Regions from separate parts of the Planococcus sp. APC 3906 genome, predicted to be linked through region 3. Evidence: riboswitches for the same ligand, from Rfam matches in the RefSeq annotation. Region 3 holds a riboswitch; each other region holds the start of a gene.
What was found. A riboswitch is a leader RNA that binds a small molecule or an ion and turns the genes downstream of it on or off. The one in region 3 is predicted to bind S-adenosylmethionine.
Positions count from the first base shown of each region.

Region 1: another riboswitch for S-adenosylmethionine. It lies ahead of QMA09_RS00965 (methionine ABC transporter ATP-binding protein); the one in region 3 lies ahead of QMA09_RS11000 (methionine ABC transporter ATP-binding protein).
Region 2: another riboswitch for S-adenosylmethionine. It lies ahead of QMA09_RS05045 (bifunctional homocysteine S-methyltransferase/methylenetetrahydrofolate reductase); the one in region 3 lies ahead of QMA09_RS11000 (methionine ABC transporter ATP-binding protein).
Region 4: another riboswitch for S-adenosylmethionine. It lies ahead of mtnK (S-methyl-5-thioribose kinase); the one in region 3 lies ahead of QMA09_RS11000 (methionine ABC transporter ATP-binding protein).

Region 1 covers NZ_JASDCW010000001.1:189,225-194,844, reverse strand. The annotation lists gene QMA09_RS00975 (O-acetylhomoserine aminocarboxypropyltransferase/cysteine synthase family protein) at 1-707, opposite strand, end outside; SAM riboswitch class I at 811-926, opposite strand; gene QMA09_RS00970 (glycerol-3-phosphate acyltransferase) at 1,060-1,701, shown strand; SAM riboswitch class I at 1,806-1,919, shown strand; gene QMA09_RS00965 (methionine ABC transporter ATP-binding protein) at 2,059-3,090, shown strand; gene QMA09_RS00960 (methionine ABC transporter permease) at 3,080-3,730, shown strand; gene QMA09_RS00955 (MetQ/NlpA family ABC transporter substrate-binding protein) at 4,069-4,905, shown strand; gene QMA09_RS00950 (M20 family metallopeptidase) at 4,925-5,620, shown strand, end outside.
Region 2 covers NZ_JASDCW010000005.1:147,666-153,285, reverse strand. The annotation lists gene QMA09_RS05060 (hypothetical protein) at 1-447, shown strand, start outside; gene QMA09_RS05055 (DUF6920 family protein) at 592-1,431, shown strand; gene QMA09_RS05050 (aldo/keto reductase) at 1,546-2,529, shown strand; SAM riboswitch class I at 2,727-2,833, shown strand; gene QMA09_RS05045 (bifunctional homocysteine S-methyltransferase/methylenetetrahydrofolate reductase) at 2,908-4,767, shown strand; gene metH (methionine synthase) at 4,748-5,620, shown strand, end outside.
Region 3 covers NZ_JASDCW010000017.1:39,235-44,854, forward strand. The annotation lists gene QMA09_RS10975 (acyl-CoA dehydrogenase family protein) at 1-1,318, shown strand, start outside; gene QMA09_RS10980 (arsenate reductase family protein) at 1,481-1,834, shown strand; gene gcvH (glycine cleavage system protein GcvH) at 1,914-2,294, shown strand; gene QMA09_RS10990 (toprim domain-containing protein) at 2,756-3,094, shown strand; gene QMA09_RS10995 (thioredoxin family protein) at 3,101-3,412, shown strand; SAM riboswitch class I at 3,460-3,564, shown strand; gene QMA09_RS11000 (methionine ABC transporter ATP-binding protein) at 3,646-4,671, shown strand; gene QMA09_RS11005 (methionine ABC transporter permease) at 4,664-5,332, shown strand; gene QMA09_RS11010 (MetQ/NlpA family ABC transporter substrate-binding protein) at 5,367-5,620, shown strand, end outside.
Region 4 covers NZ_JASDCW010000006.1:113,231-118,850, forward strand. The annotation lists gene QMA09_RS05770 (sugar ABC transporter substrate-binding protein) at 1-653, opposite strand, end outside; gene mtnA (S-methyl-5-thioribose-1-phosphate isomerase) at 650-1,711, opposite strand; gene mtnK (S-methyl-5-thioribose kinase) at 1,711-2,895, opposite strand; SAM riboswitch class I at 2,973-3,127, opposite strand; SAM riboswitch class I at 3,652-3,761, shown strand; gene QMA09_RS05785 (2,3-diketo-5-methylthiopentyl-1-phosphate enolase) at 3,841-5,055, shown strand; gene QMA09_RS05790 (2-hydroxy-3-keto-5-methylthiopentenyl-1-phosphate phosphatase) at 5,061-5,620, shown strand, end outside.

The DNA of each region.
Region 1 (5,620 bases), on a different contig from region 3:
TAGCTTGGGAATTTCGGATTGTTCCAATTGAATTTCCCGCCATCGACGACCACACCGCCGATTGTCGTGCCATGGCCGCCAATCCATTTTGTCGCCGAGTGGATGACCACATCAGCTCCGAATTCAATCGGGTTGCTGCCGTAAGGCGATGCAAATGTATTGTCGATCAATAATGGAATGCCGTTTTCATGAGCGATAGACGCCACCTTTTCCACGTCGAAGACATTCAGGCTCGGATTGCCGATAATTTCGCCAAATAACGCTTTCGTCTTATCGGTAATTGCGCTGCGGAAATTTTCCGGATCTTTGCCGTCGACAAACTTGACTGTAATGCCGTACCTTGGCAATGTATTTGCGAAAAGGCTGTAAGTGCCGCCGTACAAATTGCTGTCCGCGACGATCTCATCGCCCGCTTCCGCTACATTCAAGATTGAAAAAGCGATGGCTGCCATGCCGGATGCCAATGCCACAGCTGCAGTGCCGCCTTCAAGCAGCGCCACACGCTGTTCGAATACGTCGACTGTCGGGTTCATGATGCGTGAGTAGATATTGCCAGCTTCTTTTAAGCCGAATAAATTCTGCGCATGCTCTGTATCTTTAAACACATAGGAAGTTGTTTTGTAAATCGGCACTCCTCTTGATCCTGTTACGGGATCGGGCTGCTGGCCGCCGTGCAATAAAAGAGTTTCAGGTTTAAAATTCGTCATTTCTATTCCTCCTAATTTTTTATAGATAGAAACCAAGGTTGAGGAGGGAACAGAAAAAGCCCTCTTCGGTTAAGAAGAGGGCCGTCATATACGGGTATACCTCCTCTCATCTGCCAGATCCCGTCGTGCCGGATCTGTAGGATTTAGCACCTTTCCAAGCTGCGCTTGTTGGTTGCTGGGCATCACAGGGCCTATTCCCTCCGCCTCTCTTGATAAGAGTATTCAGATTTAGTTTTTCATCTTGTTGTGAAGTATAAAAAGAATGGAAAGCAATGTCAAGCATAAAATTCGAATAATTTTGAAACTTCGAAGCGCCTATTGCGTTAAAATTAAAGGAAGGAGGAGAAGGCAGATGTTATTTTGGACGATTTCAGCACTCATATCAGGTTATATCATCGGTTCTTTGCACGGCTCCCTTATCTCCCAGCTGTTGACGGGCGTCAACATCAAAAAAGAAGGCGTCAAAAATTCCGGGGCATCGAATGCCGCGATCGTGCTTGGTTGGAAATACGGCGCACTCGTTGCCGTTCTCGATATTGCCAAAGGCATTCTTGCGGTTGCAGGATTCCGGCTGCTGCTGGACGCCTCCGCGCTGCCGGATGGTACGGTCTGGACTTTATTGTTCACTATTGGCGCGGGCGTCGTGTGCGGCCACAACTTTCCCATCTACATGAAATTCAACGGCGGCAAAGGAACTGCGCCGCTCATCGGTGTAATGCTGGCGCTCGATTGGAGATTCGGAATTGCCGGCTTGCTTCTATTGGTCATCGTTTCACTTGCCACCGATTACCTTGTGGCTGGTGTACTCGTTCTTTACGTCACGCTGCTCGCCGTGGCGGTGTTTCCGGCTGACGGATTCTGGCCTGTAGCCATCGCCATTCTGCTGTTTGCGATGTCGATTTGGAAGCATACAGAGAATATTGCACGCGTTAAAGATGGCACGGAAAAAAGGGTTTCTGCCGTACTGCGTAAAAAAACGGCTGGCTCTGCTTAAGCAGGTGCCGGCAGAATCGCGCCAAAACTTTTTTCGGGAATTTAGTTGACTTTTACAACAGCCCCCTTTAAAGTAAGCATTACAAATCGAATACGTACATCACTTTCTTATCCAGAGAAACCGAGGGACAGGCCCTATGACGTTTCGGCAGCGGATTCGCTTCATGCGAAAACTGTGCTAATTCCTGCAAATGCATCCGTGCATTTGGAAGATGAGAACGAGATGGTTTCATGCCGAAGCCCTCTTTTTTTCTGTTGGATTAAGAAAAAAAGAGGGCTTTTTATCGTTCACTTTTGGAAAGATTGATCCGTACCGAAAAGGTTTGCATAGAATCACCAGCTTGAGGAGGCGCTTTACATGATTCAATTCGAGGAGGTCACCAAAACCTACCAATCCGGAAAACAGGAAATCCACGCTTTGAACGGCATCGATTTGACTGTCGAGACCGGAGAAATATATGGTGTCATCGGTTTCAGCGGCGCCGGAAAAAGTTCACTGATCCGCACCGTCAATTTATTGGAACGGCCGACTACCGGACGCGTGCTGATCCACGGCAAAGACATTCTGGCCTTGTCAGGCAGTGAAATCCGGAAAACGCGAAAAGACATCGGCATGATTTTCCAGCACTTCAATCTGCTGAATTCGAAAACGGTTTACCACAACGTCGCCATGCCGCTGCTGCTGGCAAATACGCCGAAGAACAAGATCAAGGAGCAAGTGAAAAACTTGCTTGAGTTTGTCGGCTTGGCTGACCAAGCAGAAAAATACCCGGATCAATTATCGGGCGGCCAAAAACAGCGCATCGGCATCGCCCGGGCGCTGGCCACCAATCCTTCCGTACTGCTATGCGATGAAGCGACTTCCGCTCTTGATCCGCAGACGACCCAGTCGATTCTGGAATTGCTGCGCCGCATCAACCGGGAATACAACATCACGATCCTGCTCATCACGCATGAAATGGGCGTTATCCGTGAAATCTGCGACAAAGTCGCGGTGCTGGAAGCCGGAAAAGTCATCGAAAAAGGAACCGTGTTCGATGTCTTCACCAATCCGCAGCAGCCGACCACCCAGCGTTTCGTCCGCTCCGTCATGAACGATGAGCTGCCGCCGTCGCTGCTGGAGCAATTGCAGGATCCATCGCGCAGCCATTCCATTTACCGCATCCAATTCACTGGCTCATCGGTCGGGCAGCCGCTGATGTCCCGCATTTCACGTGATTTCAATTTGGACTTGAATGTTTTATTCGGCAACATTACTGAACTGCAAGGCGAACCGTACGGCAACCTGATTGTCGAATTCACCGGTCCAGCTGCCGAGATACAAAACGCGCTAACGGCAATCCGCAGCGACACCGTAAAGGTCGAGGAGGTGCAGCATTATGCTAGTTGATAACGAACAAATCTTGGAAGCGCTGTGGGAAACCGTTTATATGACCAGTGCGTCATTCTTCTTCTCCCTGTTGATCGGCTTCCCGCTCGGCATCTTGCTGGTCGTCACCCGCAAAGGCCATTTGCTCGCCAATGAACCCGTATCCAAAGTATTGAACATCGTCATCAATATTTTCCGTTCCGTGCCATTCATCATCTTGATGGTCGCCATCATCCCGCTGACGCGGCTGATTGTCGGCACATCGATCGGTACAGCAGCAGCAATTGTCCCGCTGGTCTTCTACGCCGGCCCGTACATCGCCCGCTTGATCGAAAACTCGCTGCTTGAAGTCGATAAAGGCGTCATTGAAGCGGCGCAAGCGATGGGCGCCTCACCGGCCCAAATCATCTTCCGCTTTTTGATCCCGGAAGCATTGAGCTCACTCGTGCTCGCCCTGACAATCGCCATTGTCGGCTTGATCGGCGCATCTGCCATGGCAGGCGCGATCGGAGGCGGCGGACTCGGCGACCTCGCCATCACTTACGGCTACCAGCGTTTCGACACGATGGTCATGGTCATCACCGTAGCGATTCTCGTCGTCCTGGTGCAAGGCGTCCAATCCGCCGGCAACTTATTGTCTAAACAAGTTCGAAGAAGATAAATATGAAATACAATTTGAAACAAAGAAACTAACTTTAACAAACCGCTGCGGTCGCTCTGGGCATGGCTCTCGCCATGAGCCGAGAAGAACACTCGTCTCATAGCTTCGCCTAGCCCTTTGCCGCGCCTCCGCTCAAATATCTCTAGATATGGAGCAAAACAGCGGAGAAAACCTTACTGCTCCTGCAGCGCTATGCGCTTCGTCGCAAAGACTTGCCCTCGCAGGCTTCGGGTAAGTCTTGCCCACGGCAAGCGTAGCTGTTTTGCGGAATATCGGTATCTAAAGAATATTATTTCAATTAAAATATTCAACTAAACCCACTATTGGAGGAATCTCAAATGAAAAAAACGACAGCTCTTTTATTGATAACAATCCTTGCCTTGCTGCTGGCAGCTTGCGGCAATGACGAAGAAGGCGCAGATGGCAATCGAAAAGTCACATTGGGCATCAGCGGCTCGGATACGACGATTTGGGACCACATCGCTGAGAAAGCTGAAAAAGAAGGAATCGACCTAGAAATCGTGACGTTCTCTGATTACGTAGCGCCGAACATCGCTTTGGCAGAAGGCGAACTTGATTTGAATGCTTTCCAAACGATTTCTTATTTCGATGAATTCGTTGCAGAACATAAACTTGATATCGTTCCGATCGGCTCGACCGTTATTGCACCGATGGGCCTTTACTCTGAAAAGCACGAATCGATCGACGAACTGCCTGAAGGTTCACAGATTGCCGTACCGAATGAAGCGACGAACATGGGCCGCGCCTTGCTGCTTCTTGAAGAAGCGGGCTTGATCGAACTTGCGGATGAAGCCGGTTTGACAGGCACAGCTGATGACATTACAGATAACCCGAAAAAACTTGAAATCGTGCCGATGATTTCCGGCCAAACACCGCGTGCTATGGGTGACGTTGCCGCTTCCATCATCAATAACGGCATTGCAGTCGATGCCGGCTTGAACCCTACCGAAGACCCGATTGCCCGCGAAAGTGAAACAGCGACACCGTACATCAACTTGATCGCAGCGAGTGAAGAAAATGCAGAAGATCCGGATTTCCTGAAAATAGTTGAACTTTACCAGCAGGAAGACACGAAAGAATTCATCATCGAGCACACGAAAGGCGCTCAAATCCCGACATTCGTTTCAGTTGAAGAACTTGTTGATTATCAATAATTCTTGAGGAGGAATTCCAATGATCATTGCCAAAGAAGCTTCCCAGACCATTTCCCAGTCGATTGATTCCAATCAGGCAGCATATTTTGAAGCTAGCCAAGCGATACACGTCAAACCGGAAATCGGCAACGAAGAGTTTTTTGCCAGCAAGACCTTAGTGGCGCTGCTTGAAGAGGCCGGTTTCACTGTCGAAACGGGCGTTGCCGGCCACGAAACCGCCTTTTACGCGAGCTTCGGCGGCGAGCTTCCCGGTCCGTCCATCGCTTTTCTTGCGGAATACGATGCATTGCCCGGCCTTGGCCATGCTTGCGGCCATAACATCATCGGCACGACAAGCGTTGCAGCTGCTATTGCGTTGTCAGAAACACTCGCTTCAACCGGCGGCCGCGTCGTAGTGCTCGGCACCCCTGCTGAAGAAGGCGGACCCCACGGCAGCGCGAAAGGCAGCTTCGTGAAACACGGGCTGCTCGAAGGCATCGATGCGGCGCTGATGATCCACCCTTCAGGGAAAACGGCATTGACCGGCAATTCGCTGGCAGTGGATCCGTTGGAATTCCATTTCTATGGCAAGCCGGCACACGCTGCCGGCTCTCCGGAACAAGGCATTAACGCGCTTGATGCAGTCTTGCAGCTTTTCAACAGCATCAATGCGCTGCGCCAGCAATTGCCGTCCGACGCCCGCGTCCACGGTATCATCACCCACGGCGGCGATGCA
Region 2 (5,620 bases), on a different contig from region 3:
TTTGAATTCAGTGCAGAGCCGGAAGATGGCAAGCGCGAGTTCATCATTAGCGCGGATGGGATGGTGGAGGCATTTGACGAGGTCTTCGACTTGCATGAAACGGCACCACAACTCGAGCGGTTTACAATCATCCCATTCCGGCAAGCGTCTGACGAGGAGTTCAGCGTCAATTGGGGCGATATGGAATTGACAAGGGACGACGTCTATTACACGGCGCTGAAAGATCTGGAGCGCGAGGAAGTCAGCTTGAACCTCTATATCAAAGGGCTGACCGAAGAGAACAATGAAGAGCTGATTCCAGTGGTCTTTATTCTGCTGGATTCGGTCATCGGTGAATACAATATGGGCGTGCACGTCGGCAATATCGAGTTCCGTCCGTTTGAAGCACATCCGAAAGCGCGGCCAATCAAAAACTTGAAGGAATTGTTTCCAGACGATGGCCTGTGAAGGTTTTTGAAATAAAGTGCGTCAACGGATTTTATTTACAGGAGAAAGCATTGTCCATGCCGTATAGTATAAACAAGGCATTTACATGATTTTTTGATCGTTGCTCGGACAGCCGGTACACAGAAGAGGAAAGGGGTGAAGTTGATGCAGCTTATCGTTTTGGTGCTTGGCTTAATAGCTGTGGCGCTGTATGCCTATAAAAAGAAGGGGCCTTCGGAAGGCGGAAGGAAGAGGCAGACTAAGGACGCAGGAGTAGATTTGGCGCTTGTGACAGCAGAGCGGACCAGAGAGCTGCCGGAGCCGGTGCAGAAATGGCTGGCATGGAGCGGTTCGGTCGGCAAAACGGAAGTCCGCAGCATGTACTTGGAGCAGAGCGGGCAAATCAAGCTGAAACCGGAACAGAAGCATTGGACTCCTGCCAAAGCGGAGCAGTATTCAACTTTCGAACCCCCGGAATTTACGTGGAAAGTGGATATGAAAATGGCACCTGGCACCCACATCAGCGGGAAGGATGTCTTCCGCAACGGGCATGGACAGATGCGCATCAAATTCGACGGCATTATGCCGCTTTCGAAGACTGAAAACAATGCCAAGACGAACCAATCGTCGCTGCAGCGCTATTTGATGGAGTTGGCGTGCTGTCCGGCAGCGGCCTTGAGCTCCTATGTCGATTGGCAGAAGGTCGATGAAACGACGGCCACAGCGATGATGGAATTGAACGGTGTTTCCGGTACCGCGGATTTCCATTTCGATATGCAAGGTGAACTGAAATCTGTGACAGCGCTGCGTTATAAAGACAGCGACGAAGGGGCCGAGAAGATGCTGTGCACCGCGAATATCCTGGGTTATATGGAAGCGGACGGCATCAAGGTGCCGTCAAAGATCGAGATTGTCTGGGACCTGCCGGAAGGGCCATTTACTTGGTACAAATTCGAAGTCAGCGGCGTCCGATACAATGAGCCTGCGCCAACGGGATGGCTTTGAACAGGGAATGAGTTTATCCGTCAAACGACAAGGGAAAAGACAGGTTATGGAATGCCACAGCTAGCAGGCTGTGGTTTTTATTTGTATCAATCTGAGAGAATGGAAGTGTAAAGGATGAATTATCGGAATATTGGCAATACGGATTTAAATGTCAGCGAATTGAGTTTCGGCACGTGGGCAATCGGCGGCGACTGGGGCAGCAACGACGACAGCGAATCGCTGCGCGCACTCGATTACGCCATGGATGAAGGCGTGAACTTTTTCGACACGGCTGATGTCTACGGCGGCGGCCACAGCGAAGAGCTATTGGCCAAAGCGACAAAAGGCAAAGGGTCAGATATCATGATCGCAACGAAATTCTGCCGCGCAGGCGATATCCATGACCCTGCGACGTATTCGGAAGAAAGCGTCACGGCTTATTGTGAAGCGAGCTTGCAGCGCTTGGAACGCGAAACGATCGACCTCTACCAGATCCATTGTCCGCCGATCGAGATCTTGCGCGATGGACGGGTTTTCGAAGTGCTGGATAAACTGAAGGCGCAAGGCAAAATCCGCCATTACGGCGTCAGTGTCGAAACGGTGGAAGAAGGCTTGCTGTGCCTGGAAAATCCCAACGTCAGCAGCCTGCAAGTCATCTTCAATCTGTTCCGCCAGAAACCGCTCGAGGAATTATTCCCGAAAGCGTCGGAGCAAGGCGTCGGCATTCTGGCGCGCGTGCCATTGGCAAGCGGCTTGCTGACCGGCAAATTCAAAAAAGACGCCGAGTTCGAAGAAGCGGACCACCGCAATTTCAACCGCGACGGCCAAGCGTTCAACGTCGGTGAAACATTTGCCGGCCTGGAGTTCAACAAAGGCGTCGACCTCAGCAATGAACTGAAATGGATTGCAGAAGGGCGCGGCAATATGGCGCAAGCGTCGCTGAAGTGGATTTTGGAACACGATGCGATTTCATCTGTCATTCCGGGCTTCAAGAATGTGCGCCAAGTAGAAGACAATCTGAATGCACTTTATGCAAAAGCATATTCAGCCGAAGAGCTGGAACGCCTGTCGCAATTCTATAAAGAAGAAGTGGCTGGAGCAATCAGAGGGCCGTATTAGAATGAGGATTTACGATGGCGCCCTTCACGCGAGTGGGGGGCGTTTTCGTCTGTCTGCATTCAGCCTCCGCACAATATGCAGAAAGTATCCGCTTTCATTTAGAATTAAACAGAAAGTTCTACGTTTTTAGACGAATTCGCTTGACCGGTGCTCTTTATGCAGGTAAGATTTTAAGAATACAAAAACTGCATAGTGAATTCTTATCGAGAGAAGTTGAGGGACTGGCCCTGTGACGCTTCAGCAACCAGCCATTCGTGGTCAGGTGCTAAATCCAGCAGGCACGCAATTGCCTGGGAGATGAAAAGGAACGAGTTTAACGACCGTAAAGCCTTCTTTTTCATGGAAGGCTTTTTTTCTATATACAGGAGGGTGAGCGGCATGAAATTATTGGATGCATTGAAAACGCGCGTGTTGACAGGGGACGGTGCGATGGGGACGCTGCTGTATTCGTATGGCATCGAGTATTGCAACGAGGAGCTGAACCTGCAGCGGCCGGAAATCGTCAGCAAGATCCACCAGGATTACATCAAGGCGGGAGCCGATATCATCCAGACGAATACGTACGGCGCGAACGCCCATAAGCTGGCGCGCTACGGCCTCGAAGAGCAAGTGAAAGACATCAACCTCGCTGCGATTGATATCGCAAAGCGCGCTGCGGCGCCGGGCGGGCAATACGTCTTCGGTACAATCGGCGGCATCCGCGGCATGCGGAAAAGCGATGCCACGATGCAGGAAATCATTGCAATGGTCGACCAGCAGGCGCAGCATTTATTGTCCGGCGATCCGGACGGCTTGCTGCTGGAAACGTATTACGATTTCGAAGAGCTTGCTGCGACGGTCACGCATTTGAAAAACATGACGGATACGCCGCTGATTGCGCAAGTGTCGATGCACGAGCCGGGCATCCTGCAAAACGGCATGTCGCTGAACGATGCGCTGCATCAGCTTGAAGCACTCGGAGCGGAAATCGTCGGCGTCAATTGCCGCCTTGGCCCGCACCATACGATCCAGGCATTCGAAGAAGTATCGCTGCCGGAAAAAGCATTCCTGTCGGCGTATCCGAATGCCAGCTTGCTCGACGTGGAAGACGGCCGCATTGTCTATGAATCGGAAGCCGATTATTTTGGGCGGGCTGCCTTGTTATTGAGAGAAGAAGGTGTGCGCTTAATTGGCGGCTGTTGCGGCACGACGCCGAAGCACATTGAAGAAGTGAAAAAGCGCATGCGCAATTTGGCGCCGGTGACGGAAAAGAAAGTAGTGGCGAGAAAGCCGATTGTCATCCGGGAAGCGGAAGCGCTCGACGTCAAGCCATTGCATGAAAAAGCGAAGACGGAGCGCACAATCATTGTCGAACTCGACACGCCGCGCCATTTGGACGTCTCAAAATTCATCGAAGGCTCGAAAGCGCTGAATGCGGCGGGAGTCGATGCCGTGACGATGGCCGATAATTCGCTTGCTTCGCCACGTATTTCCAATATGGCGATGGGGTCGATTTTAAAGCAGCAGGAAAACATCCGGCCGCTCGCGCACATCACGTGCCGCGACCGTAATTTGATCGGCCTGCAATCGCATTTGATGGGGCTTGACGCCCTTGGGATGCATGATATCCTGGCAGTTACGGGAGATCCAACGAAAGTCGGGGATTTCCCGGGAGCGACAAGCGTCTATGACGTTTCGAGCCTGGAATTGATTCAACTGATCAAGAAACTCAACGAAGGCATTTCGTTTTCCGGCAAGCCGCTGCGCAAAAAAGCGAATTTCTCGGTGGCGGCGGCATTCAATCCGAATGTCCGCGTCGTCAGCCGGGCGGTCAAGCGGCTGGAACAGAAAATCGACAGCGGTGCGGATTATTTCATTTCCCAGCCGGTGTTCACGAAAGAGAAAATCATTGAAATATACGAAGAAACGAAGCATTTGAGCACGCCGATTTTCCTTGGCATCATGCCGCTCACTAGCATACGCAGTTCGGAATTCCTGCACAACGAAGTGCCAGGCATCAAGTTATCGGAAGATGCGCTTGAACGGATGCGCGCATGCGGCGAAGATAAGGACCGGGCGACCGCTGAAGGCATTGCGATAGCGAAGGAATTGATCGATACGGCGGCGGGGCTGTTCAACGGCATTTACTTGATCACGCCATTTTTCCGTTACGAAATGTCCGTGGAATTGATCGATTACATCAGGCAACTAGATTTGCAGAAAGAAGGCGAAAGCAGCCATGTCCAAAACACTTATTGAACAACAGCTTGAAAAACGGATCCTGATCATTGATGGCGCGATGGGAACGATGATCCAGAACGCCGATTTGTCGGCGGAAGATTTCGGCGGCGAGGAATTCGACGGCTGCAACGAGTACTTGAACATCGTGCGGCCGGACGTCATCGAAGGCGTCCACAAAGCCTATTTGGAAGCGGGAGCAGACATTCTTTGTACGAACACGTTCGGCGGGACGCCTGTGGTCTTAGACGAGTATGGGCTTGGAAACCAGGCAGCGGACATCAACCGCCGCGCTGTGGAAATTGCCAAGAAAGCGGCTGCTGCTTATTCCACCCCTGAATGGCCGCGCTTTGTTGCAGGTGCAATCGGGCCGACGACGAAAACCTTGTCGGTGACAGGCGGCATCACGTTCGACGCCTTGCGCGAAGATTTCCATGTACAGGCGAAAGCGCTGGTTGAAGGCGGAGCGGATTTGATCTTGCTGGAAACGAGCCAGGACATGCTGAATGTCAAAGCGGCGACGATCGGCATCAAGCAGGCGTTCGAAGAGTTGGGCAAAGAATTGCCGATTATGATTTCCGGTACCATCGAGCCGATGGGCACAACGCTTGCCGGGCAGAGCATTGAAGCATTCTATATTTCCATTGAACACGTCAAGCCGCTGTCGGTCGGATTGAATTGTGCGACCGGTCCGGAATTCATGACGGACCATTTGCGCTCGTTGTCTGAGCTGTCCGACGGTTTTGTCAGCTGTTACCCGAACGCAGGGCTGCCGGATGAAGAAGGCCATTACCACGAAACGCCGGAATCGCTGTCGAAAAAGCTGCGGGGCTTTGCTGAAAAAGGCTGGCTCAACGTCGTCGGCGGCTGTTGC
Region 3 (5,620 bases):
GTCAGATGCATTGGGTGCGAAAACGACAGCTCGCTTGAACGAAGCTGGCACGCATTATGTATTGAACGGTGAAAAGCAATGGATCACCAACGCTGGTTTTGCTGACGTTTTCGTGGTTTATGCGAAAATTGATGGCGACAAATTCTCAGCGTTCATCGTTGAACGTGCATATGATGGCGTTTCAGTCGGGCCGGAAGAAAAGAAAATGGGCATCAAATCTTCATCGACTCGTACATTGATCTTGGAAGACGCGCAAGTGCCTGTGGAAAACCTATTGGGTGAAGCTGGGCGTGGGCACATCATTGCGTTTAACATCCTGAACATCGGGCGCTACAAATTGGGCGTTGGCACAATCGGAGCTTCGAAGCGCGCGATGGAAATCACGATTCCGTATACGAACCAGCGCCAGCAGTTCAAGACACCGATTTCATCATTCAACTTGACGCGCGAGAAATTGGCGACGATGGCTTCACACCTATATGCAGTGGAAAGTTCGGTTTACCGCACAGTCGGTTTGTTCGAAGACCGCATGAGCGAGTTCACGGATGAGCAGCAGGCTGACGGCAAATTGGTTGCTGACTCAATCGCTGAGTTCGCAGTTGAATGTTCGTTGAATAAATTCTTCGGTACAGAAACGCTTGATTATATCGTTGATGAAGGCGTTCAGCTTCACGGCGGCTACGGCTTTATGCAGGAATACGAAATCGAACGCATTTACCGTGACTCGCGCATCAACCGTATTTTTGAAGGAACAAACGAAATCAACCGTTTGCTGGTTCCTGGTACGTTATTGCGCAAAGCGATGAAAGGCGAACTTCCGTTGCTGCAGCACGCACAGAAATTGCAAGAAGAATTGCTCATGATGATGCCGGAAGAAGTCGGCACAGAAGCTTTGGTGCAGGAAAAATACCTGGTCCGCAACGCGAAGAAAATCGCCTTGCTGGCAATTGGCTTAGCGGCGCAGACGTACGGCACGAAATTGGAGCAGGAGCAGGAAGTTCTCGTGAACATCGCTGACATCGTCAGCAATGTATTCGCAATGGAATCTGTCGTTCTCCGCACCGAAAAAGCGATCGCTGCATCAGGCGAAGAAAAAGCACAGCAGAAATTGCTGTATACGCAAATTTATTGCCAAGAAGCATTCGATAAGATCGAGAAAGACGCGAAAGAAACATTGATCGCAGCAATCGAAGGCGACAACCAGCGCATGATGCTTTCAGCATTGCGCAAACTGACGCGTTCGACTCCGTACAACGTCATCGCGAAGAAACGCGAAGCGGCTGTTAAATTGATCGAAGCAGAAAAATACGTGGTGTAACAGGGACCAACAGGCTCATTCGGTGAGCCTGGTACGAAAAAGGGATTGGGCAGGGGGCCTAATCCCTTTTTTGCGTTAACCGGAAGGTACAGGCGAAGGGAGTATTTTACATCGACGCAGCGCCGGCGATTTGGTAAGCTTGGAAAAAAAGGAGGTTTTTTCTTGATTACTTATTACGCGTATCCGAAATGCACAACTTGCCGAAAAGCGAAGAAATGGCTTGACGATCAAGGGGTTGAATACAACGAAATCAATATCGCGGAAGCACCGCCTTCTAAAGAGCAGCTTAGCGAAATTTATGCAGCGAGCGGAGTCGACTTGAAGAAGTTTTTCAACACGAGCGGCATGAAATACCGGGAGCTTGGGCTAAAAGACAAATTAGCTGATATGGCAGAAGAAGAACAGCTCGAATTGCTGGCTTCCGACGGCATGCTCATCAAACGCCCATTGGCTTATGGCGACGGAAAAGTGACGCTTGGATTCAAAGAACAGGACTTTGAAGCGAGCTGGAGATAGAGCAATTGATTTCTTGTATTTCCGATTTGTTTATGTCAAACTTAGATATGAGTAAACTACATAATATGGAGGGTTTTCGATGAGCACACCACTAGAACTTCGTTATTCAAAAGAGCATGAATGGGTCAAGGTAGAAGGCGCGACAGCACGGATCGGCATTACTGATTTTGCACAAGCTGAACTTGGAGATATCGTTTTTGTTGAATTGCCGCAAGTTGGCGACGAACTGAAAAAAGACCAGCCTTTCGGCAGTGTCGAGTCTGTTAAAACTGTTTCTGAACTTTACGCTCCAGTCAGCGGTAAAGTGGTAGAAGTGAACAGTGAGCTTGAAGACAGCCCGGAATTTGTTAACGAATCCCCTTACGAAAATGCGTGGATGGTGGTAATCGAATCCCCTAGCGAAGCTGAATTGGGCGAATTGATGACAGCTGAGCAATACAAAGAAATGATCAACGAGTAATGAAAAGCGCCTATGTGGCGCTTTTTTTATACACAAATGTGGATATCTATATGATATTTTCTAATATCGCGATATTCCGCAAAACAGCTCCGCTTGCCGCGGGCGAGCGCCAAGCCTCTTCAGCCCGCTAGCGCGTGCTTCCCGGGTCTCGGCTGTCTCGCTTTCCCGCATGCGTCTCCGCTGTTTTGCTCCATATCGAGAGATCTCTTAGCGACAAGCTTGCACAGAAGCAGTTCCCTTTCATGTCTAGAAGTTAGCGCAGCACTACACGAGCAGTAAGGTTTTCTCTGCTGTTTTGCTTCATTTCAAGAGATATTTTAGCGGAGGCGCGTCCAAGGGCTAGGCGAAGCAATGAGACGAGTGCTTTTCTCGGCTCATAGCGAGAGCCATGCCCAAAGCGACCGAAGCGGTGTATAAACTTTAACTTTGATTGTTCAACTTATCTAGCGAGGTGTTGCATGATGGAAAAAGTGATTTTGGTGGAAGGAATCAGCGACAAAGCGAGAATAGCGCCGCTTATTGCAGAACCCGTGACGATTCTTTGCACAAATGGTACAGTAAGTGCAACAAGGCTTGAAGAATTGCTGCTGCCGTTTGAAGAAATGGATATCATCATTTTGGTGGATGCGGATAAATCAGGCGAGAAGCTGCGCAAACTGGTGAAGCGCGAGTTTCCGGAAGCCCGCCATTTCTATATCAACCCGAGCTACAAAGAAGTAGCTGCTACACCTATTCGCATATTGATGGATATATTGATATCGGCAAACGTTCAAGTCAATAAGTTTATAGCTGAAGGATGAATTTGCATGAAAGAATGGACACATAAAGAATGGCTGAAAGAAAAAAATACAAACGACGTGGCTGCCTACTACCTGTATGCGCCGATGTGCGGCACTTGCCAGATTGCTTCGAAAATGCTGGATGTCGTGCAGGAACTGGTGCCTGATTTGCCAATGGGCAAAGCCAACTTGAATTATGTACAGGAAATCGCTTCGCTGTACCAAGTGGAAAGCGTTCCGTGCCTGCTCATCACACAGAACGGACAGCTGAAAGAAAAGATTTACGCGTTCCAATCCGTACCTTATCTATATGGAAAGTTGAAATCAGTTGACGTATAAAACCAAGCGTGGTAAATTAAATTTCTGAAATTAATTAAATATCGTTACTCTTATTAAGAGTGGTGGAGGGAAGTGCCCTATGAAGCCCGGCAACCGTCATGAAAATGAAATGGTGCCAAGTCACGCGAAGCTGAAACTTCGGGAAATGAGAGATCGGTTCAACTTTTACAGTTACCCTTCTGCTCATTTCTGCGCAGAAGGGTTTTTATTTTTGGATTAGGAGTGTTTGGGAAATGATTGAACTTAAAAAGTTATCGAAAGTGTTCGATACGGGCAAAGGCTCGTTGACAGCGGTCGATGGAGTGGAACTGGACATCGCGCCAGGCGAGATTTTCGGAATCATCGGCTATAGTGGAGCGGGCAAGAGTACGCTCATCCGCCTATTGAACGGTTTGGAAAAGCCGACGTCGGGATCAGTCGTCATCAATGGCCAGGACATTACAGCGATCAACAGCAAAGACTTGCGCAAAGCACGCCAGAAAGTCAGCATGATTTTCCAGCATTTCAATTTGCTGTGGTCGCGCACCGTCAAAGAGAATATCGAATTTCCGCTTGAAATTGCAGGAGTGCCGAAAGAAAAACGTGCTGAGCGTGTCTTGGAACTTGTGGAACTCGTTGGCCTCGCTGGAAGAGAGAATGCGTATCCTTCGCAGCTATCCGGAGGGCAAAAGCAACGCGTCGGCATTGCCCGCGCTTTAGCGAACAACCCGGAAGTGCTGCTATGTGATGAAGCCACTTCTGCATTGGATCCCCAGACGACGGATTCAATCCTGGATTTGCTGGTCGATATCAACAAAAGGCTCGGATTGACAATTGTGCTGATCACGCATGAAATGCACGTCATCCGCAAAATCTGCCACCGCGTCGCCGTAATGGAAGGCGGGCGCATCGTCGAATTGGGCGATGTACTGAACGTTTTCCAGGCGCCAAAGGAAAACATCACGAAACGCTTTGTGGCCCAGGTGACAGATACCGAAGATTCCCAGGAAACCATCAAGCATTTGCGTGAACTGTATCCGTCGGGTGTCCTCATCAAGCTGGTATTTGTCGGCGACCAGACCGAGCAGCCGATCTTAACGAAACTGATTCGCAAATACACTGTCGATATCAACATCGTGCAGGGAAATATCGCACATACGCAAAGAGGGGCTTACGGTACATTGATCTTACAAATAAAAGGCTCTCAACCTGAAATTGATGAGGCGATCGCCTTCCTCAATGCAGAAGACGTCCAAACGGAGGTGATGGCAAATGATTGAGTCATTATTCCCTAACGTCGACTGGAATGATATGTGGGAAGCGACGCTCGAAACTTTATACATGACGGCCATGTCGACATTCTTCACTTTTGTCATCGGCTTGGTGCTCGGCGTCATCCTGTTTTTGACGGCGCCGAAACAATTATGGGCCAACAGCATCGTCAATTGGCTGACCGGTGCATTCGTTAATATTTTCCGTTCAATTCCGTTCATCATCTTGATCATCTTGCTGATTCCGTTCACGAAGTATATGATCGGAACGATTCGCGGACCAAACGCCGCATTGCCAGCATTGATTATCGGCGCCGCACCATTTTACGCACGCATGGTTTTGATTGCGCTGAAGGAAATTGATAAAGGCGTTATCGAAGCCGCCCGTTCAATGGGTGCAAGCACATGGACCATCATCCGCAAAGTGCTGCTTCCGGAATCCAAACCGGCACTTATTTCCGGCATCACGGTGACAGCCATTGCTCTTGTTGGTTATACCGCAATGGCAGGCATCATCGGAGCCGGCGGCCTGGGTACCTTGGCGTTCCTTGACGGCTTCCAAAGAAGCCGCCAAGACGTCACGTTAATGGCCACAATCCTTATCTTGATCATTGTATTTGCCATCCAGTTTATCGGTGACCGTTTGACTGTCAAGTCAGACAAGCGCTAATCATAAAAAACACATAAAAAGGGAGATTGACAACATGAAGAAATTTGTAGCAGGAACAGTATTAACAGCATTTGCACTAGCAGGATGCGGAGCAGACGAAGGCGGCTCAGGAGAAGAGTCATCAACATTGAAAATTGGTGCATCCAACGTGCCGCATGCTGAAATTCTTGAACAAGCTCAACCGATCCTTGAAGAACAAGGCATCGAGCTTGAAATCGAAACATACCAAGATTACATTTTGCCGAACCAGGATTTGGAAGCTGGCGAAATTGACGCAAACTACTTCCA
Region 4 (5,620 bases), on a different contig from region 3:
TGTGTATCAAGAGCGGTGTTTTTGGTCGCCCCGCCGAATGCCGTAATTTCTTTGATGCCCGGGTTATCCGCCAAGAATTTTTCATAAGCGACTTGGCGGCGTTCCATCGGTGCAAAGCCAGCTACCCAAATTTTTACGATATTCGCTTCGCCGCCGCTGTCTTCAGCCAAACGCTCCAAGGTCATTTCAGCCATTTTCTGGTCGCCCTGCTCAAGAGAAACAACGCCTTCAACGTCAACGCCTGCATCAAATGCCACAACCGGAATGCCTTGTTCCACTGCTTTTTCAACGCCTTGGTTCAATGCTTCTTTCGTGCCGTGGTCGATCAGGATGGCATCAAAGCCTTGGTTGATCGCTGCATCCAAATTCGATGCCATTTTCGCCAAATCGCCTTCAGAAGTGAAGACTGTCACGCTGCCGCCGAATTTTCCAGCCTGCTCTTTTACGCCTTCAATGTATTGCGCGGAAAATGTCCCGAGGTTGATCTGCATGATCAATGCCACTTTTTTGCCGGCTAACGGGTGGTCCGATGCTTCCGCTTTCGTCGCATCTGACGTTCCTTCTTCGCTGACTTCCCCTTTTGGCTGGCAAGCGGCTAAAAAGGCACTGAGGATCAATAATAATGTGATGAATAAAAGCGATTGTTTTTTCATGAATTTGCTCCTTTTCCTGTGTAAGCGCCGAGAACGGCAGGGATATTTTTTTCGTACCCTGGGGTGATGACCCCTTGTTCGGTGATGATGGCTTTGATGAGCCGTGCCGGCGTGACATCAAAAGCCGGATTGAATACTTTCGTGCCTTCCGGCGCTATTTGGATGCCGGCAATATGCGTGATTTCTTCCGCTTTGCGCTCTTCGATCGGAATGTCGCGGCCGGAAGAAATGGATACATCGAATGTCGATGCCGGCGCCGCTACATAAAACGGGATGCCGTACGCATCAGCCAGCAGCGCTAAATTCAGCGTGCCGATTTTGTTCGCCGTGTCGCCGTTCGCTGCAATGCGGTCGGCTCCGACGATGATCGCCTCGACTTCTTTCGCGCCAATCGTATGGGCGGCCATGCTGTCGGTGATCAGCGTCACGTCGACCCCTGATTGCTGAAGCTCCCATACCGTCAGCCGGGACCCTTGAAAGACCGGACGCGTTTCGCAGGCATACACTTCGAATTGCCGTCCGATTTCACTTCCGAGATGAAACGGCGCCAACGCTGTGCCGTATTTCGCAGTCGCGATGGAACCGGCGTTGCAAATCGTCATGACGCGCGTTTTGCCTTCCAATAAAGCCAGGCCGTATTCGCCGATTTTCCGGCACGCTGCTTCGTCTTCTTCGTGGATGCGCACCGCTTCTTCGAGCAGCAGCACTTTCCCCTGCTCTACGGTGGCAGCCTCCTTCACTTTCGCTGTCAGCCGATCCAGCGCCCATACCAAGTTAACCGCTGTCGGGCGCGAGCTGCCCAAGTGCGCCGCGTCTTTTTCGACTAAGTGGAAAAAGGTCTGAAGTTCTTCCGTGTCGTGTCGCACCGCCGCGAGCGCCAGTCCATATGCAGCGGCGATGCCGATTGCCGGTGCGCCGCGCACTTTCAGCGATAAAATCGCGTCATAGACATCTTCCAAGGTTTCCAGCGCCACGTACTCGATTACATGCGGCAGTTTCTGCTGGTCCAAAATCGTCAGCTTGCCGTCTTGCCAGGAAATTGATAACGGGATTGCCATTATTCCGCCTCCCCGATCAACGCTGTCACTTCATAGATGCTCTTCACTTCAGCACGCTGCAAAATCAGCTTTTCGCCAAACTGCAATGCCCGCTCCTTCAACTCGATGCGGCGGCTGTCGTCTTCGATGCCGTCCAAATCTTTTACATGCGCCAAGCCGATCGTCCGGCGAATTAATTCACAGCCCGCAAAGCCCAAAGCATCCCGGAAAATCTTCTCGATGATGAACTCGCGGTAGCCTGCCGTTTGCTGGAAAGATTCAATGCCTTTGTTTTCCCAAAGGTCCGTGAACCGCGCCTCGAACGTTTCCCATGTCCGTTCAATATGCGAAAGGATCACTTTGCGCTGATTCCCCTTGCGTGTCAGCGATTGGAAAATCAAATTGGCGAGGAATAAGCCGACATCAAAGCCGATCGGCCCGTAATAAGCGAATTCCGGATCGATGACCTTCGTTTCGCTGTCACTCGCGAAGATGCTGCCGGTATGGAGGTCGCCATGCAGCAGCGCTTCCGCTTCGGTCAAAAAGCTGAACTTCAATTTCGCCGCTTCCAGCTGAAGCGCCTTGTTGGCCCATAACGCTTCCACAGCCCCTTTCAGCTCCGGTTCGAAATCGTTGGTTTCATTGTCGAAAAACGGATCTGTAAAAATGAGGTCTTCGGTGATCTTGCAAAGCTCCGGATTCGAGAACGCCGCAGCGAGCTTTTTCTTCTCAAAAGGGTGAAGCGCAAAATCCGATGTCTGGAACAAGGTGCGCGCCAAGTATTCGCCGATGTCCGTCGACAGCTGCGGATACGCCTTTCCGGCAATCAAGCCTTCACGGGCAATCGTCAAATGCGACAAGTCTTCCATCACCGTCAATGCCAAAACCGCGTCCGTGGCATATACCGCCGGCACCAGATTCGGCACGAACTCGCCGTGTTTCCGAAGGGCGTCCGCCTCGATCTGCGCGCGCTGCAAGGTCAGCGGCCAGCTTTCGCCGACAACTTTCGCATACGGCAGCGCCTGTTTCAAAATCACACTCTTGCCGCTTTCCGGGTCCGCCACGCGGAACACGTAATTCAAATTGCCATCGCCGATTTCGTCGCATTGCAATGCCGCGCCTTCCGGGAATGGATAATGCGTTCTCGCAAGCGCCACCGCCGTTTCTATTGTCAATTCTTCGTATTGTTTAGCTGCTATTGCCATATGTCATCTACCTTTCGAATGCAAAATAAAAAGCCTCTTTCCCAAAAGAAAGAGGCTCAGAAATATAGTTTCCCTGCCTCTTATCTTTCAGAAATGTATATTTCTGATGGAATTAGCACCGTGCCTTGCGGGATCTTCATCCCGGCGCTGAAGCGCCCCTTCTCACGAAGGTATTACGGTCGGTTGCTGGGCGTCATAGGGCCAATATCCCTCTGCCTGCTCTTGATAAGAGTGTTGTTGCATATGTGTTTGCTGTTTGAAAAGAATCCTATCACGATTCAGAATTGAGTGTCAATAACTTTTTTCAATATTCCTTTTCGTTTCGCTTCAGGCGGACGCTTACCGCGGGCCTGGCTTCAGTCTCCTCGTCGCTTCGCTCCTGCGGGGTCTTCAGCACAGGCTAGTCCCGCAGGTGTCGCCGCCTTCCGCTTCATTCAATGTTAAAACTTATAATAGTGTTTCATTTCTTTTAACAAAGAACACGAAAGATACACTTTCTGAAGTTGCTATAGACTCTCGAGATATGGAGCAAAACAGCGGAGACGCCTGCGGGAAAGCGAGACAGCCGAGACCCCGCAGGGAGCGAAGCGACTGAGGAGGCTTGGCGCTCGCCCGCGGCAAGCGAAGCTGTTTTGCGGAATATCGGTCGAATATCCCACTTTTCCTCACCCACAATTTACAGATAATTATTGACAGAAAGTTTTAATCGTGGAATAATCAGAATTACTTTGTATAGCGAAACCAATTGAATACGCATTCTTATTCAGAGCAGGTGGAGGGACAAGCCCTATGACACCCGGCAACCGGTCCAGCAATGGACACGGTGCTAATTCTTGCAGCCCGTTTGACAGGCTGAGAAATAAGAAGTTGTTAAGCCCATTAACCTCTTCTTGTTTGAAGAGGTTTTTTTCTATTTCCAATTAATTTAAACGGAGTGTGGATGATTTGAGCAGATTGACAGCGACATACCAACTTTACGGAAAACCCGGTTCATTTGAAAAAAAGGCGGAAGGCATCGCGCTTGGCTTGACGATCGGTTCGTGGACTGATTTGCCGCTTCTCGAGCAGGAGCAATTAAAACAGCATAAAGGTGAAGTAATCTGGGTCACCGAGTTTGAAGATGCACCGCATCCGCTGAACCCGGGACTGATCCGCGCGGAAGCGAAAATCTCGTATCCGAGCGCGAATTTCTCGCCGGACCTGCCGGCCATTTTGACCACGGTGTTCGGAAAGCTGTCGCTCGACGGCGAAGTGAAGCTGCTCGATTTAGCTTTCGACGATGAACTGCTCGGGCATTTCCCTGGGCCGCAATTCGGCATCGAAGGCGTCCGCAGTTTGATTGGCGTCCAGGACCGGCCGCTTGTGATGAGTATTTTCAAAGGCGTAATCGGCCGGAACTTGGAATTTTTGAAAGCCCAGCTGCGGCAGCAGGCGCTCGGCGGCGTCGATCTTGTGAAAGACGACGAAATCCTGTTTGACAATCCGTTGACGCCATTCGAACAGCGGATTACCGCTGGCAAAGAAGTGCTGCAGGCTGTGTTCGAGGAAACCGGCCACCGCACCTTGTATGCCGTGAATCTTTCCGGCCGCACGTCCACGCTTCGCGACAAAGCGAAAAAAGCACGGGAACGGGGGGCTGACGCGCTGCTGTTCAATGTCCATGCTTACGGGCTCGACGTTCTGCAGGAATTGGCGGAAGACCCGGACATCCGGCTCCCATTGATGGCCCATCCGGCATTCAGCGGCGCTTTCACTTCTTCTCCGACTTATGGGTTGGCGACCGCACTCGCACTCGGCAAATTGACGCGCATTGCCGGAGCGGACTTCTCGTTGTTCCCCTCCCCTTACGGCAGTGTTGCACTTGAAAAGAGCCAGGCCTTGGCGCTTGGCGAAGAACTGGTGAAAGCAAGCCCGTTGAAACGCACTTTCCCGGTGCCTTCAGCCGGCATCCATCCCGGCCTTGTGCCACAGCTGTTCGAAGATTTCGGCACTGACAGCATCATCAACGCAGGCGGCGGCGTCCATGGCCATCCGGACGGCGCGGCTGGCGGCGGCAAAGCATTCCGCCAGGCAATTGACGCCGTGCTGAACGGACAGTCACTTGACGAAGCCGCCAAACACCATCACGAATTAAAAACAGCATTGGATATGTGGGGGTAATAAGCATGAATAAAACAGTCATCTTCTGTGATTTTGACGGCACCATCACCAACTCAGACAACATCATCGCCATCCTTCAGCATTTTGATCCACCGGGATGGACTCCAATAAAAGACCGAATCCTGTCCCAGGAAATCTCCATCCGCGATGGCGTGGCGCAAATGTTCTCGCTGCTGCCGGCCGCCAAAAAAGATGAAGTGATCGAATTTGTTCTGGAGCAGGCGCAAATCCGCGAAGGTTTTGCTGATTTTGTCGCCTACACGCGCGAACGTGAAATTCCGCTTTATGTCGTCAGCGGAGGCATCGACTTTTTTGTCCACCCGCTCATTAAACCGTTCGGCCCTTTTTCAGGGGTTTATTGCAACGGAGCGGATTTCTCGGGAGAGTCGATCCGCCTTGAATTTCCAAACGGCTGCGACGAGCAATGTACGAGCCAGGGCTGCGGCTGCTGCAAGCCTTCGATCATCCGCCAATTGCTTGAGGACGGCGCACAAAGCATCGTCATCGGCGATTCCATCAGTGATTTAGAAGCTGCGAAGCAAGCGGATTTCGTCATCGCGCGCGA